DNA from 2 places in the Neobacillus sp. FW104-15D2 genome. Region 1 is predicted to be linked to the other one. Evidence: riboswitches for the same ligand, from Rfam matches in the RefSeq annotation. Region 1 holds a riboswitch; the other holds the start of a gene.
The links. A riboswitch is a leader RNA that binds a small molecule or an ion and turns the genes downstream of it on or off. The one in region 1 is predicted to bind lysine.
Positions count from the first base shown of each region.

Region 1 (7,961 bases):
TTTTCACCCACTAAGGCAAAATAGAACACATCCTTCCGTTTAGAGCTCTCATTTGGAGGAATAATAAAAGAGATTATTAGTAAAGGAGTGATATTTAGATGACGAACAGTGAACTTAAAGAGAAAGTATTAAAAATATTGCAAGAGAATAAAGTCGGAACACTCGCATCTGTTCAGCAAGGCAAGCCCCATTCCCGTTATATGACATTTTTCCATGAAGGTCTAACACTCTATACAGCAACTAGCAAAGAAACCCATAAGGTTGAAGAAATTGAAAAAAACCCTTACGTACACATTTTACTCGGCTATGATGGAGAGGGATTCGGAGATTCATTTCTTGAAATTGAAGGTAAGGCTGCAGTTGACGACTCAGCGGAAATGAAAAATAAATTATGGAATGAGTACTTAGAGAAATGGTTTAAAGGTCCTGATGACCCAAGTTATACTGTCCTCCATATCGAGCCTTCATTAATCAGACTAATGAATAATAAGGGGCTGGAACCAGAAATCCTGAAACTATAAAACGCCTTTTTTTGGCGTTTTTTTCAATTTTTATCCTATTTTTACCTCCTTTTTTTGATATAATTCGATTATAGACAAGGATATCGGGGGGACGATAATGAAACAGTTTTCGGAAGAACTTCTTTTACACTTTTTTCTTATGATGATCATCCCGCTTGCAAGCACATTATTAATCGGGAAAGCTGAGAAGGTTTTTCGGTTATCCTTGTTTGGAATTCTTATATTAACCACTTTTTTAACCATGTCCTTTCCTGTTGAAATCTCGGATGGCCTTTCATTTGATTTGAAATTTATCCCGGTTTTTGTTACTTTTCTATATTTAGGGCCAAAACCAGGTGTTTTCAGCATCGCCGCAATAGTATTATTTGAGTCTGTCAATTCACCTAACACGATCCCTATTTCTTTATTGAATTACCTGATCATCTCGATTCCCTTATTTATCTTGACCAGAAAGTACCATCAATACAAAATTACCAAAAAAATTGGCATTGCCAGCTTATTTTACATTTTAATCTCCTTTTCACGTCTAATCCTCCTCATTGCCACTGGCAAATTAGATGCTTCTTTTTATGTGCTGATGTTTACTATTATCTCCTTTGCAGCCTTGTGTGCCATTATATACTTTATTGAACTCACCCGGCTTCAAGTATATATGCTTGAGCAGCTGCAAAATGCTGAAAAAATGAATGCCATCAGCCAGCTAGCTGCATCCTTGGCTCATGAAATAAGAAACCCCATGACGACGATTCGCGGGTTCATGCAAATAATGAGAGATGAAAAGAATCTAACCTCCGAACAAACTATGTACGTATCTCTCTCACTTGATGAACTTGATAGAACCCATAACATAATAAATGACTTTTTATCCTTGGCCAAGCCTTCCGGAAGTGATTTTGAAATTCTGAATGCTTCATCTCTTCTAAAAGAAACTGTAGAATTTATGCGGCCCTATTCAACCATTGCAAATGTTGATATCCAATCCAACATTCAGGATGGTGCCAATATTGAGGGCAGCCCTACTGAATTTAAGCAATTAATTATTAACCTAATGAAAAATGGTATTGAAGCAATGCCAGAGGGAGGGGAATTAATCATTAAATGCCAGTCTCAGAATGGTTTTGTTTCAATTATTATTGAGGATAAAGGTATTGGTTTGTCCACGAAACAGCTTAATCAGCTTGGACTCCCCTACTATTCTACGAAAACCAAAGGGACAGGCCTAGGCCTGATGATTTCCTTTAATATACTTAAACGAATGAAAGGGAAAGTACAAATTGACAGCGAAATCAATAAAGGCACCAAATTTACTCTTGTATTTAAGGAAACTGTCTCTTAACTAGCAAAATAAAAAGTCCGGCATAATGCGGACTTTTTTCTCGTTTAGTAACCATCATTTTTAAACTTGTTAATAACTCGATACTGACATCCCAGCAACTGTCTCTTACTCTTTTATAAAGATACCGCTTGGCTGCCCATTTGCTCCCAGGCTTTTCTGAAGTTTTCCCGGTCCAGCTTTCTGTTTTTATATCCGTAAGGGTCGTTAATGTAAATATGGTCTTTATCATAGCCAGTTATTACGACACTATGCTGGCTGAAAGTAATTTTAATGGTCCCCTGTGGTGTTTTCCAGGACTGAAAAACATTAACAGGAGCAAAGCTTGTGGTTATAATGACCCAAACGGGAAAACCGTGTCCTACTTTATCAAGTACGCTCGAAAACGGCTTGTTCGTTAAATCAATAACTTTATCGCCTGCATACTGTCTGGCTAAGTCTACAATGGGTCCATGATAGACACCAAGCCCTGGACCATTTTCCATGTCCCCAACAAAACCTTCATTGGGATTTCCCTTTAATCCTTGACCAATATTCAGGGGAACTCTTTTAATCTTTCTGGCTAATTCATTCTTGTTTACCTGATAGCCATGAAACTTAAGCATCATTCCGAGACTGGTTACCTCGCATCCATTATAAAGGCGCGGAGCTTCCATTTGCTTAAATAAAGGAACATCCAAAATAATGTGATCAGGGAGCGGCGGGAGTTTTTTCTCTTTTAGAGCAATAACCTTTTTCTTAACTGGAATCATATCTGCTTGAGCTTCAATTTGCTTAGGCTTTAATAAATTTGAATCGAGTGCGCTGCAGCCAGACAATATCATACTGGCTGACATAAAAACCAAAAGGATTTCTTTTGTATATTTTTTCATTTTTTACCTCACTGCTTTTACTGTCTATCTATTCAATATCTTATTATATTAAAAGTTTTATAGAAATTGCCAAACTTAAGGCTTGGTAATTTCTTTCAAGCTAAATAAATTGGTTATTTATTGAATTAAGTCTTAGTAAATCACACCGGAAGTTTATGCAATTATTATATTCCTAATGGATTTATTTTGAATTCGCTATTCTTATTGCGGAATAAATAAGTATTACTTAAAAGAGCAAGGGGAATAGCTGGACGAACAAAAGCCTTTCAAGGATGCCATTTGCTTTTGCCATTCTACCATTGTGCGGAGTATTTTAAAATAAGAAGGGAGGAAGCCGTGGCTTCCTCCCTATTGTGGACTTGGTTTATGAAACAACCCCATTACTTCTATTGTTTCTGTAATGTTCACAAAAGCTTGTGGGTCTACCTCTTCTATTATGTTTTTAACTTCAGCGAGTTCATAGCGTGAAATGACTGCAATTAAAATGCTTCTCTTCTCATTTGAGAATCCTCCAACACCATCCATTACAGTTAAGCCCCGATAAACCTTTGAGATAAATTTCTCCCTTATTTCATCACCTTTTTCGGTAATAATCATTAAAGTCAGTTTTACATGATGAGTATACACGGCATCAACCACTTTTCCAGTGATAAATATGGATACAAGTGTGTAGAGTGCCTGATCCCAGTCAAATAGAAAGCCACTTAAAATGATTACCGCTGCATTCATTCCAGATAGAAGAGCTCCAAGTGGAAAATCCTTTTTCCTCGAAACCATCATGCCAATAATATCAAATCCCCCTGTTGAGCCTGAGGAACGAAATACGATACCAACACCCAATCCCGTAAGTGCCCCGCCAAAAATGGATGACAAAATTTTATCCTGGACAATTGCCTGCACAGGAACAAAATAAAGGCCTACAGAAATAATCAGGACTGATAAAAGGGTATTCCCAATAAACTTTTTTCCGAGTTTCAAATATCCAATAACTAATAAAGGAAAATTAAGCAAGAAGTTAGCAACACCTGTATTGATCGGTGAAACCATCGCTATGATCATTGATACGCCGCTCATACCGCTGCTCATCACTTTGTGAGGTATTAAAAATAAATTAAAAGCAAGTATAATAATTATTGATCCAAATAATAATCTAAGCAACCTCATCAAAAGTGTCCTCCTGATACAAACAGACTTTTCTTTTTATAAAATATACTGATTATCCCTTTCTAAGTAAATTTAATAGTTTTTTAAAATAATTTAAATTAGTCTGTCTTTAAACAAAGGACTATCTCTCCAAATTTCCTTACTGGCATCCCTTCACTAAAGAATTACTTTTTAAGCAAAAAGAAACCGTGGTTTTTCAGTTCAAATTTTAAGGTACCCAAGAAATTGAAAGACAATGTACTTTACCTGGTTTCTCTCTTTTTCTCTCAGAGAATTTATTACAGATTAACTTCATATATGAAATTAATTAAACAGAAAAATTTCATATATGAATTAAATAATATTTTTTATTTCGTATATGAAATAAGGCGGAAATAAACGGGAACCCGTTTATGTTTCCGTCCCTGATAAAGTATTTAATTGATTCTTTATATATCCTAACTGCAATTGAAGTCTAATACGCTCTTCATTCCCAAGAAATCCGAATATTTTTCTCAAATATTCTTCATATTGGGCATTGAATTTTTCTTTTACTTGTTCCCCTTTCTCTGTAAGACATACCAGTGTTATTCTCTGATCGGATTGGTGATTTTCTTTTTTGACATAACCATCCCTTTTCAATCTCTGAATCATAGTAGTCATGTTACTTGGTGCACAGCCAATTTCATCAATTAATTCTGTCATCGTAGCTTTTCCAAGACGGGATAGAACCTGAATGACCCCAAACTGAACAAAGCTAATATTTAAAGATTCTAGTTCTTTATCAATGCCCCTTTGAAGAAGATGATGTACATCCCTTACTAAATTATATAGCTCCCTATTCTGGTTCATTTTCCATCCTCCTTGCAAATTCAATAAGAATAACTATTTTGATATAAAGTTAATTCTGGTATAAGCGCATCTAATTTATTAGAAAAACTTGGCATTCGCCAAGTCCCTTTGGCGGATGCCCTAGTTTTACTTATCACGCTCAAATCGGTACATCCTGTACCTTTCGCCTGACTAGGACTTCCTGTCCGTCGTGCGTTCAGAATTTAGGGATATAAATTCTGATTAGCCAAAAAAGGATTGACATTCTTCTGTTTTTAATTATACTTTAAAACTATACTAACTTAATAACTTTAAATCCTCATCAACCGATGAGGTAGAGGTCGCGGCTTTTATTAGTAAAACGGACGAGGTTCAGAGAAAATCTAAAACTCCGTTTGAAAGGAAGAGTTGCCGAAGTTTGTTTTTGTTCTCTGCAAGGACAAGCTGGGGCTGTTTCCAAAAAGGAACAGAACTGTCACGTTTGTGCCCTACCAGCCAAACGTGTTGTGCTATCTTTCGGAAGGTATGATGCGGGGTACTGATATGCCGTCGAATCTGCTTCGAGGGCATTTTTATATTCCCGACTCCTTCCGCAACATCTAGAAAAGGGGTATAGATTTTCATGCAGACATCTTACAAGGAAAAAACATTATCATCAGCTTTCCCACAATCTAAAAAAGGAACATCTGAGTTAAAGCGTTCCTTAAAGTCCAGACACTTAACCATGATCTCCTTAGGCGGGACTATTGGTACTGGTCTATTTTTGGCAAGTGGCGGAGCTATCCACACAGCCGGGCCGGGCGGAGCACTTCTCTCCTATATTCTAATTGGAATAATGGTTTATTTCCTAATGACCAGCCTTGCTGAAATGGCAGCCTACATGCCTGTTGCTGGAAGCTTTAGCACATATGCTACCAAATTTATAGATCCATCACTTGGTTTTGCTTTAGGATGGAATTATTGGTACAACTGGGCTATAACTATTGCCGCTGAACTATCTGCTGTCACAATGATCATGAAATTTTGGTTTCCAAACACACCTTCTATGATTTGGAGCAGTATATTTTTAGTGATCATGTTTCTCTTAAACTATCTTTCTGTAAAAGGTTTTGGTGAAGCTGAGTATTGGTTCTCTTTAGTTAAAGTAGTCACTGTCATCATTTTTATTATTACAGGATTTTTAATGATTTTTGGAATTATGGGCGGTCATGCGCCTGTTGGATTTAAAAACTTTACAGTTGCTGATGCACCATTCCACGGTGGCTTTATGTCTATGCTCGGTATTTTTATGGCAGCAGGCTTCTCGTTCCAGGGAACTGAATTGCTTGGGGTAGCAGCTGGAGAAAGTGATGATCCAACAAAAAGCATTCCAAAGGCTGTAAAACAGGTTTTCTGGCGTATTCTTCTATTTTACGTGCTTGCCATCCTTGTAATTGGTTTATTAATACCATATACAAATCCAAACCTGGCAAGCGGTGAAGTTACAGTAAGTCCGTTTACAATGGTTTTCCAAAAAGCAGGTATTGCTTTTGCCGCATCTGTAATGAATGCTATCATTTTAACTGCCGTACTTTCAGCAGGAAACTCTGGTATGTATGCTTCAACCAGAATGCTTTGGGATTTGGCGCGTGAAGGAAAAGCTCCTAAATTTCTAGGTAAATTGAATAAAAACGGAGTTCCTGTTAATGCTTTAATCGTAACTTCTCTTGTTGGCACAGTGGCATTCCTTGCTTCACTTTTCGGTGACGGCAAAGTCTATGTTTGGCTGCTTAATGCCTCTGGAATGTCAGGTTTTATTGCCTGGCTTGGAATTGCCCTAAGTCATTATCGTTTCCGTAAAGCATTTGTTGCACAAGGTAAAAGCCTAAATGTCCTGCCATATAAAGCTTTGCTGTTCCCTTTTGGTCCTATATTTGCTTTTGTTCTTTGTACAATTGTAGTCTTGGGACAAAACTACTCAGCATTTATGGGTGACCATATCGATTGGAATGGTGTTCTTGTTTCCTATATTGGCCTTCCTCTCTTTATTGTAACTTGGCTTGTTTATAAATTTGTTAAGAAAACAAAGGTTGTTAAACTGGAAGAGTGCGATCTTTCAAACTAAGTTAAAAGCTGTCTTATGCGGTACTCTTTCCGCTGGGGCAGCTTTTTTTATTTCTACTGTTTATAGAGTAGGTCCAAAGCTCATCTTCGTTTTTCCCTTGTTGTTTTATATCCTGTGATTACATAAAAACTTATTCTTGCATGGTTATCTTTTTCACCCCCAGTCTCTCCATTTTTCATTTCCTTTTCTATATCTAGAATCTCATTTCCTGTTTTATAAATTTCCGTTAATGCGAAACTTTTTGATTTCAGCTTGAAAACGAAAAATTAGCAAGTCTTGTTCATTTTATTTTATTTCTGGCACTAGAAACAAAATGTTTCTAATTCGCAAATATATCCCCCTCTAAAAGATTGTATTCTATTTTTATAGTTAAATCCCTTGAACCTAATAAGCTTTCGGGTGTTTTAAGAATCGAATAAGCAAAATGGGTTATCTTAATTATAGGAGGGATTATCATGTCCAGAAAAAGGAAATTACTCGTTCCGGAATCGCGAAAAGCAATGGATGAATTAAAGGCTAAGATAGCTGAAACTAGCAAGCCAGAAGAAGCAAAATTTGAAATAGCAAAAGAGGTAGGTGTCCCATTAGAGCACGGTTATAACGGTCTTCTTACAGCCCGTCAGGCGGGAAAAACAGGGGGAAGACTCGGAGGCCAAATGGTTAGTGAATTAATCAAAATGGCAAAGGAAAATTTAAATAAAAATAATCAATAAATTACAATCCATTATGAGGAGGCCAATCTTTGCTTCCTTTTTTTCATTTTTACCCGCTTTTAAATCCCATAACCCTCCCCCCGCCAAGAAAGCTCACTTGAAAAAAGCAAGTTTTTTGCCCATCTTGGAAACCTTTTATACAAAACATTTGACAAATTTGTGTCAAAGTGTAGAATATTCAGTAAAAGGGGATGTTATTATGGACCATATGAGACCAGCCTTAGCAGGTAAGAAAATCGCTTCCATTGGTATTTTAATTGGGTTAGTCATCTTTTTTGGCAGCCTTTTTGCAAGCGGTTACAATGAGAACTATTATATTTCTGTTTTTGGTATTGGGGTCATCATTGCATCAATGGTATTCTTTGGATTTGGGATGTTTCTTAGTCTTGCGGATGAAATATCTTCCAAGCGGGAAAGAATCTAAGGTTATATGTAAAAGCCCGC
Region 1 covers NZ_JBYTCJ010000022.1:26,164-34,124, reverse strand. Annotated here, with positions in the region: gene AC3WR0_RS17060 (pyridoxamine 5'-phosphate oxidase family protein) at 99-521, shown strand; gene AC3WR0_RS17055 (ATP-binding protein) at 619-1,857, shown strand; gene AC3WR0_RS17050 (C39 family peptidase) at 1,971-2,726, opposite strand; gene AC3WR0_RS17045 (YitT family protein) at 3,075-3,893, opposite strand; gene AC3WR0_RS17040 (MarR family winged helix-turn-helix transcriptional regulator) at 4,281-4,721, opposite strand; lysine riboswitch at 5,028-5,220, shown strand; gene AC3WR0_RS17035 (amino acid permease) at 5,323-6,804, shown strand; gene AC3WR0_RS17030 (alpha/beta-type small acid-soluble spore protein) at 7,260-7,517, shown strand; gene AC3WR0_RS17025 (MFS transporter) at 7,717-7,941, shown strand.

Region 2 (7,961 bases), on a different contig from region 1:
AGGTTGCAGATTATGGAATCGTTGGAGACCTTTTTGAAGTAGTGCCAATGCTTACAGAAGAATTTAAAAAGCTTAAGGTACATTCATAATAATTCCCTCCTCATAAATCATAGTTCCAGGGTAAAACCGGCCGGCAATGCCGGCCGGTTTCCTTTGTTTAATGAATAGTTTTATTGAAAAAGGGTAAAAATACATCAGAAACAAATTATTAGCATGATTTGTAAATCGATGATATACTTTCCGTAGTATTTGAGTATTAAATTTAGGAGGAAATTCCAATGGCAATTTCACACGTTACAGACCAAACTTTTTCAGCTGAAACTGGATCAGGCTTAGTGCTTGTTGACTTCTGGGCTCCATGGTGCGGACCTTGCAAAATGATAGCTCCAGTTCTAGAAGAACTTGACTCAGAAATGGGCGATAAAGTAAAAATCACTAAACTTGATGTAGATGATAACCAGGAAACAGCTGCTAAATTCGGCGTTATGAGCATCCCAACATTGTTGGTATTGAAAGACGGAGAAGTAGTAGATAAAGTTGTTGGCTTTCAGCCAAAAGATGCTCTTGCAAGTGTTCTGCAAAAGCACATCTAATATATAGATAGTTAACTCTCAGCCTACAGCTGGGGGTTTTTATTTTGCAAAACTTTTACAAATAGTCTCTGTTAAACTGGACTGGTAGATTTTCGCTCACATCGCTCTCTTTCCGCGGGCGAACCGGGAGCCTCCTCGGCGCTTTGCGCCTGCGAGGTCTCCCTCCTGGCCAGCTTTTCCCGAGAATTTGCATTATGGAATCGGCCCACGCGCAAAGGAAATGCGCACCATTTTCGCGGAGTCTCGCGCCTTCCACTTAAATCAACATAGTAATCAACCATATGCTTTAACACATCCTACAAATAAAAGTAGTAATGTGCATTTCTCCTTGCTTGTTCACTCAAATGACATTGACATTCATTCTCAATGAATATATAATTTTTATTGTAATTGAAAACGATTTTCATTTATAAAACATAATAGATAGTCAATACATAAGGAGGAAACTATGAAACTTAAATTTATTACGGCTTTATTAATATTACTTGCAGCATATATAGCCCTCCCAACAAATAGCTATGCTGCAAGTGCAACAGAAGATATGACCAAGGCAAACATAATTATTAACGAAACGATTGCGTCAGTTGACAAAGGTGATTTGGAAAAAGCTTCTGAACAATTTAAGAAGTTTAATTCAACATGGCTTTCAATTGAGGATGGCATTAAAAAGAAATCTTCTCATGCTTATCGTGAAATTGAAGATAAAATGGGTATGGTATCATTTTCATTTGCACAGCAGCCTACAGATCAGATGAAGGTAAAAAATGCTCTTCTTGAATTGAAAGAAACCAATGAAAAGTTTACAGATGGAAAGTTTACGGATGGCCCGGATAAAAATAACAATAATACTGGCAAAACAGGGAATGTTTCTGAACTGGTTACCTTGCTAAACCGATCTTTATCCAAAATTGATGATAATGATATTGAAGGTGCCAGAAATGATATAGAGAAGTTTCGTAAATCCTGGTTAAACGTTGAAGGAGTTGTCCTTACACAGTCTTCAAAGGTCTATAGTGATGCAGAAAGAGATATGGTTTCTTCCTATGCCATGCTTTCATCAAAGCCGGCAGATATAAAAGATGCCAAAAAGACAATTGAAGGTATGAGAGATTACCTTTCACCTCTTGTTGCAAAAACAAGCTACAACATGATGGATGCGATAACGATTCTTTTGCGTGAAGGATTAGAAGCTCTGCTTGTTATTGTCGCTTTACTTGGATTCTTAAAAAAATCGGGGCATGAAAATAAGGGGAAATGGATTTGGTTAGGGGTGGGATCTGGACTGGGAATAAGTATTATTCTTGGGGCAATTGTTAACTTATTATTCTCTGCAGGTACATTTGGCAGCAACAATTTCCTTATTGCTGGATGGACTGGTGTTTTTGCTGCAGCTATGCTTCTTTATATGAGCTATTGGCTCCACAGCAAATCAAGTATTTCAGAATGGCAGAGATACATTAGAACCCAAAGCACTAATGCCTTAAATAAGGGAAGCCTCCTTTCACTGGCCCTCTTATCGTTCCTGGCTGTTTTCCGTGAAGGAACAGAAACTGTCTTATTCTTTATTGGGATGGCGTCATCTATTAAACTGACATCTTTACTCTTAGGCATTGCAATTGGTTTAGCTATTCTAGCTGTGTTATCTTATCTAATCCTAAAAGTAGGCTTAAAAATTCCTATGAGGCCGTTCTTCCTGGTATCAAGTATATTAATGTTCTATTTGTGCTTCAAATTTGCAGGGATGGGTATCCATGGCCTGCAGCTTGCAGGACTCTTGCCAGCTACCCAAGCACCAATACCAACTATCGACTTTTTTGCTTTATATTCAACCTGGGAAAGTTTCATCCCACAATTGCTTCTCCTGATTATTGCGGTTATCGCAGCAATTATAAATAAAAGAAAAGATAACAAAATGAAGGTGCAATCTGGAGGAAATTTAAATGAAATCGCCTAAACTTATCTTACCAATCATACTTTCTTTATCATTCTCACTTGCGGCCTGTGGCGGGGGAAATGAAGACGAAAAGGCTGAAAAAACAAATAGCGGTACTTCAATCAGCGAAGGAGCAAAAGAAATGCAAAAAACCATAGCCGAGTTGAAAACACAGCTAAACGATAAAGATTCTGCTAAGGTGAAAAAGAGTGGGGAAGAACTTGAAGAATCCTGGGAAAAGTTCGAAGATAACGTAAAGGATAAAGACAAAGAATTGTATGAAAAAGTAGAAACTCCACTTCATACCATTGAGGCGGGGGCCAAATCTGAACCGCTAGATGTAAACACCCTTTCCGCAGCAGCAGATGAACTTAATAATACCTTGACAGAAGTTAAAAACTTAAAATAATAAAGATGAAGAGCAGAGCTAATCTTTGCTCTTCTTTTGCCGTTTAGTATCAGATATTTAAATACCCTGCAAAAAGCAGTCAGAGGCTAAAGACGGAAACGGCCATATGCTTATCTAATTATTGTTTGTAAAGTGTTTCTCATGATATAACATATATAAATGGGAGGTAGCAAGAATGAATGAGATCATAAAGCAAAAACTCACATTGCTGCCGGATCAGCCTGGCTGCTATTTGATGAAAGACCGTCAGGGTACTATCATCTATGTGGGAAAGGCAAAAGTTCTGAAAAACCGTGTCCGCTCTTACTTCACAGGCTCTCATGATGGAAAAACCCTCAGGCTTGTAAATGAAATTGAGGACTTTGAATACATTGTTACGTCGTCGGATATAGAGGCGCTTATTCTTGAATTAAATTTAATTAAGAAGCATGATCCTAAATATAACATCATGCTTAAGGACGATAAAACTTATCCTTTTATAAAACTTACAGCGGAAAGACATCCAAAGCTGATTATCACAAGGAAGGTTAAAAAGGATAAAGGAAAATACTTTGGTCCCTATCCAAATGTTCAGGCAGCCAATGAAACCAAAAAGCTGCTGGATAGAATCTATCCTCTTCGAAAATGTTCCACCCTCCCGGACCGAGTCTGCCTGTATTATCATTTGGGACAATGTCTTGCTCCGTGTGTAAAGGATATTGCAGCAGAACAATACAAACAAATTACCGATGATATTACTCGTTTTCTTAATGGTGGTTATAAAGAGATTAAGAATGAACTTACAGAAAAAATGACCCTTGCAGCAGAGAGTTTAGATTTTGAAAGGGCTAAGGAATACCGGGATAAAATTGCTCATATAGAAACAACCATGGAAAAGCAGAAAATGACTACAACTGACTTTACCGACCGGGATGTATTTGGCTATGCGGTTGATAAAGGATGGATGTGTGTTCAGGTGTTTTTTGTCCGTCAGGGAAAATTAATCGAACGGGATGTCTCCTTGTTCCCAATATACAACGAGCCTGAAGAAGAAATCTTAACCTATCTTGGCCAGTTTTATGAAAAAGCAAACCATATCAAGCCAAAGGAAATTCTAATTCCAGACGAAATGGATACTGCACTTGCCGAACAGCTATTGGAAGTTAAAGTTCTAAAGCCGCAAAGAGGGCAAAAAAAAGAGCTTGTAAAACTTGCCATTAAAAATTCCCGAATTGCTTTAAATGAGAAGTTCTCGCTTATTGAAAGGGATGAAGAGCGTTCCATTAAAGCAGTTGAGAACCTTGGAAGCCTTCTTGGCATCTATACGCCTCACCGGATTGAGGCTTTTGATAACTCTAATATTCAGGGAACTGATCCTGTTTCAGCACTGGTTGTTTTTCAGGATGGAAAAGCAAATAAAAGAGAGTATCGCAAATATAAGATTAAATCCGTAAAGGGTCCGGATGATTATGAATCAATGAGGGAAGTTGTTAGAAGAAGATACACAAGAGTTCTAAAAGAATCACTTCCCCTTCCTGATTTAATTATCATTGACGGAGGAAAAGGGCACGTTGAAGCTGTTAGAGATGTATTGGAAAATGAGTTGGGTCTGGATATTCCTCTTTCAGGATTGGTAAAAGATGTGAAACACAGAACCTCCCAGCTTCTATACGGAAATCCTTTAGAAATTATTCCATTAGGAAGAAACAGCCAGGAATTTTATTTGCTGCAAAGAATTCAGGATGAAGTTCACCGGTTCGCTATCACTTTCCACCGGGAGACCCGGGGGAAAACAGCTTTTCATTCTCTCCTTGATGATATCCAGGGCATTGGAGAAAAGAGGAAAAAGTTATTGCTTAAACATTTTGGATCGGTTAAGAAGATGAAGGAAGCAGGACTTGAAGAACTTTTGGAAGCTGGAATTCCGCTAAACGTAGCAGAAGAGCTGCAAAAAAAACTTCAGGAATAAGCATTGTCAGGAAATTATAGTTATGCTATAATTTAAAAAACTTTATATTACTATCACTTTATAGTATTAAAGTGTAGGTAGAGGTGCGGGAATCAAGAGTAATGGCCTGGAGAAGAGTGAGCTTCCGGGAAGGGCCGTGAAAGGGATTATCCGCCGAAGCAGTGAAGGACTCATCACCTTCTTTGCTGGTCCTGTATTGAATAAATGCCGGATTGTCAGGGTACAAACCCTGGAGAGCTATCTCACATTGTACGCGTATGTTTTTTATTCGTGTTCAAAGCAATGAGATAATCTCTCATTGCTTTTTTGTTTTTTTAGCTAATCAGAATTTATATCCATAAATTCTGAACGCATAAGAAAAACTAGGGTATCCGCCAAAAAGGACTTGGCGAATGCCGAGTTTTTCTAATGGGGAAAACTGAAATAAATCAGCTCTGAAAAACCGGAAAGAAGGGGAAAAAAGTGGGATTAATTGTTCAAAAATTTGGAGGGACTTCTGTTGGCAGTGCGGAAAGAATCTTGAATGTGGCAGAGAGAGTCAAGGAGGAAAAGCTAAGAGGCAATGACGTTGTTGTTGTTGTTTCAGCTATGGGTAAAACAACCGATCATCTGGTTAGTCTTGCAAAGGAGTTATCCGCCCAGCCGGATAAGCGGGAAATGGATATGCTTTTAACAACAGGCGAACAGATTACAATCTCCCTGCTGGCTATGGCTTTAAAAAGCCAGGGGACCGATTCTGTATCTTTTACAGGCTGGCAAGCGGGTATACATACAGAACCTGTACATGGTAATGCACGTATATTAAAAATTGAAACGGATTCAATTAAAAAGCAGCTCTCTGAAGGGAAAGTTGTTATAGTTGCAGGTTTCCAGGGGATTACCGATTCCGGAGAAATAACCACTCTTGGACGCGGCGGGTCAGATACAACAGCAGTAGCACTTGCAGCAGCTTTAAAAGCAGATAAATGCGATATTTATACTGATGTTACGGGAGTATATACAACAGACCCTAGATATGTAAAGGATGCTCGAAAACTCCTGGCAGTTTCCTATGATGAAATGCTGGAGCTTGCCAATTTGGGTGCAGGGGTTCTTCATCCAAGAGCGGTTGAATTTGCCAAGAATTATAGCGTGCCTCTCGAGGTTCGTTCAAGCATGGAGAAAGTATCAGGCACAATTATTGAGGAGGAACCAAAGATGGAGGAAAATTTAGTTGTCCGCGGAATTGCTTTTGAGGATGAAATAACAAGAGTGACAATATTTGGATTGCATAATTATTTGACTGGATTATCAACAATCTTTACTACCCTTGCAAAAAACCATATAAATGTTGATATTATCATTCAGAGTACCACTGAATCCAATGAAACCAATCTTTCTTTCTCAATTAAGACAGAGGATCTCGAGAATACATTAAAGGTTCTTGAGGAAAACAGGGCCGTTCTTGAGTATGACCAGGTAGAATGGGAAATGAAGCTCGCAAAGGTATCTATTGTCGGTTCCGGCATGGTTTCCAATCCAGGCGTTGCAGCAGAAATGTTCAAGGTTCTTGCTGATAACGGAATTTATGTGAAAATGGTAAGTACATCAGAAATTAAAGTATCCGCTGTTGTTGCAGAAACAAGTATGCTTAAAGCGGTTGAAGTGCTTCATAACGCATTTGATTTAGCTAAGGAATACCAGGCTGTAAAAAGATAAAAAAATCATTTGGCTTATTTTTATGAAAGACCAAAATTAAAAGCTTTCACCCATGATTTTCGGTGAAAGCTTTTTGTTAATGTATTTGGATGACAGCAAAACTAGTTGCTTCGTTTTCCTTTTATAGGGTGTCTTTATGATCCCACTTTACAGTAAATTTTACCTTTGAGTCCTTTTTTAAAGGGTGCTCAAATGCTTCAGTAACTGCATTTTTTAAGAATTCAATTTGCTGAGCAAGGAAGCCCGCCTCAAGCTGAAAAAAGTGTTCGGACTTGGATTTTACTCGTGAAACCATTAACGGGCTTGCCAATTCAAATTCCATTTCATTTTTATCCTCAACTTTTAGCTCGAGAGATCCCCAGAAGGCTCGTATAAAAAAGTCGTTAATTTCTAAAAGGCTTTTAAGCGGGTGCTTTCTGGCCAGATGTTTGCCAGCCCAATATAAGATTTCCGGGGTGTCCTTGCCTAATAACGCTGGCAGAAGGTCTCCGCGCAAAAGTTCATATCCAAACAAGTCCGGATTCTCAGTTTGATTAGATGCTTCAAGTTCAGCAGATGTATGTTCTTTCAAAGCTCTCCCCTCTTTCTATTAGTCTATTATATACAATTTGTATTGGATTTAAGCATTTTTTTTGGAATAAAGTAAATTCAGCCTATTAAAATATTGTTATTTTAGTATACCCATTCTTTTGGTATAATTTTTTAAAATTGAAAAATTGCATACGAAATTTTTTCATTATTCGGCAATATCTTCAAAAAGTCTTTATATATAAGGGCGAACAGGCTTCAATTTCATGCTTGTTTAAACAATTTTGTCACTATCAATATATTTAAAAAATTTTTTAAATATAAGACTTTTATGTATACGTTTTCTTGACGGTACAAAATGATGGGAGTAAAATGAACATGTTCACAGTATTGTTACAAAGGGGTATTTACTTTGTCAGGTGATGATAGTTTTAATTCTTAGAAAGAGAGAAAACTTGATTCATCTCTATAATTTAAGGGGGGTAATGTATGGCTGGTAATCGAGAGTTTTTTTATCGAAGATTGCATTCATTGCTCGGGGTAATTCCTGTAGGGATTTTCCTGATGCAGCACTTGGTAGTCAATCATTATGCAACAGGAGGAGCAGCTTCGTTTAATAAGGCTGCCAATTTTATGGGCAATCTGCCGTTCCGCATTTTGCTAGAAACGGTTATTATTTTCTTGCCTTTGCTTTTCCACGCAATCTATGGCCTTTATATTGCTTTTACAGCTAATAACAATGTTGGCAGATATGGCTATTTCCGAAACTGGATGTTTATGCTTCAGCGTGTTTCAGGGGTTATTACTTTAATTTTTGTTGCGTGGCATGTATGGGAGACCAGAATTGCAGCA
Region 2 covers NZ_JBYTCJ010000002.1:147,444-155,404, reverse strand. Annotated here, with positions in the region: gene AC3WR0_RS02515 (electron transfer flavoprotein subunit alpha/FixB family protein) at 1-89, shown strand, start outside; gene trxA (thioredoxin) at 279-593, shown strand; gene AC3WR0_RS02505 (FTR1 family iron permease) at 1,042-2,547, shown strand; gene AC3WR0_RS02500 (hypothetical protein) at 2,534-2,935, shown strand; gene uvrC (excinuclease ABC subunit UvrC) at 3,111-4,883, shown strand; lysine riboswitch at 4,954-5,131, shown strand; gene AC3WR0_RS02490 (aspartate kinase) at 5,346-6,581, shown strand; gene AC3WR0_RS02485 (YslB family protein) at 6,703-7,152, opposite strand; gene AC3WR0_RS02480 (succinate dehydrogenase cytochrome b558 subunit) at 7,599-7,961, shown strand, end outside.
Region 2: linked by a shared signal. The riboswitch ahead of AC3WR0_RS02490 (aspartate kinase) and the one ahead of AC3WR0_RS17035 (amino acid permease) in region 1 are both predicted to bind lysine.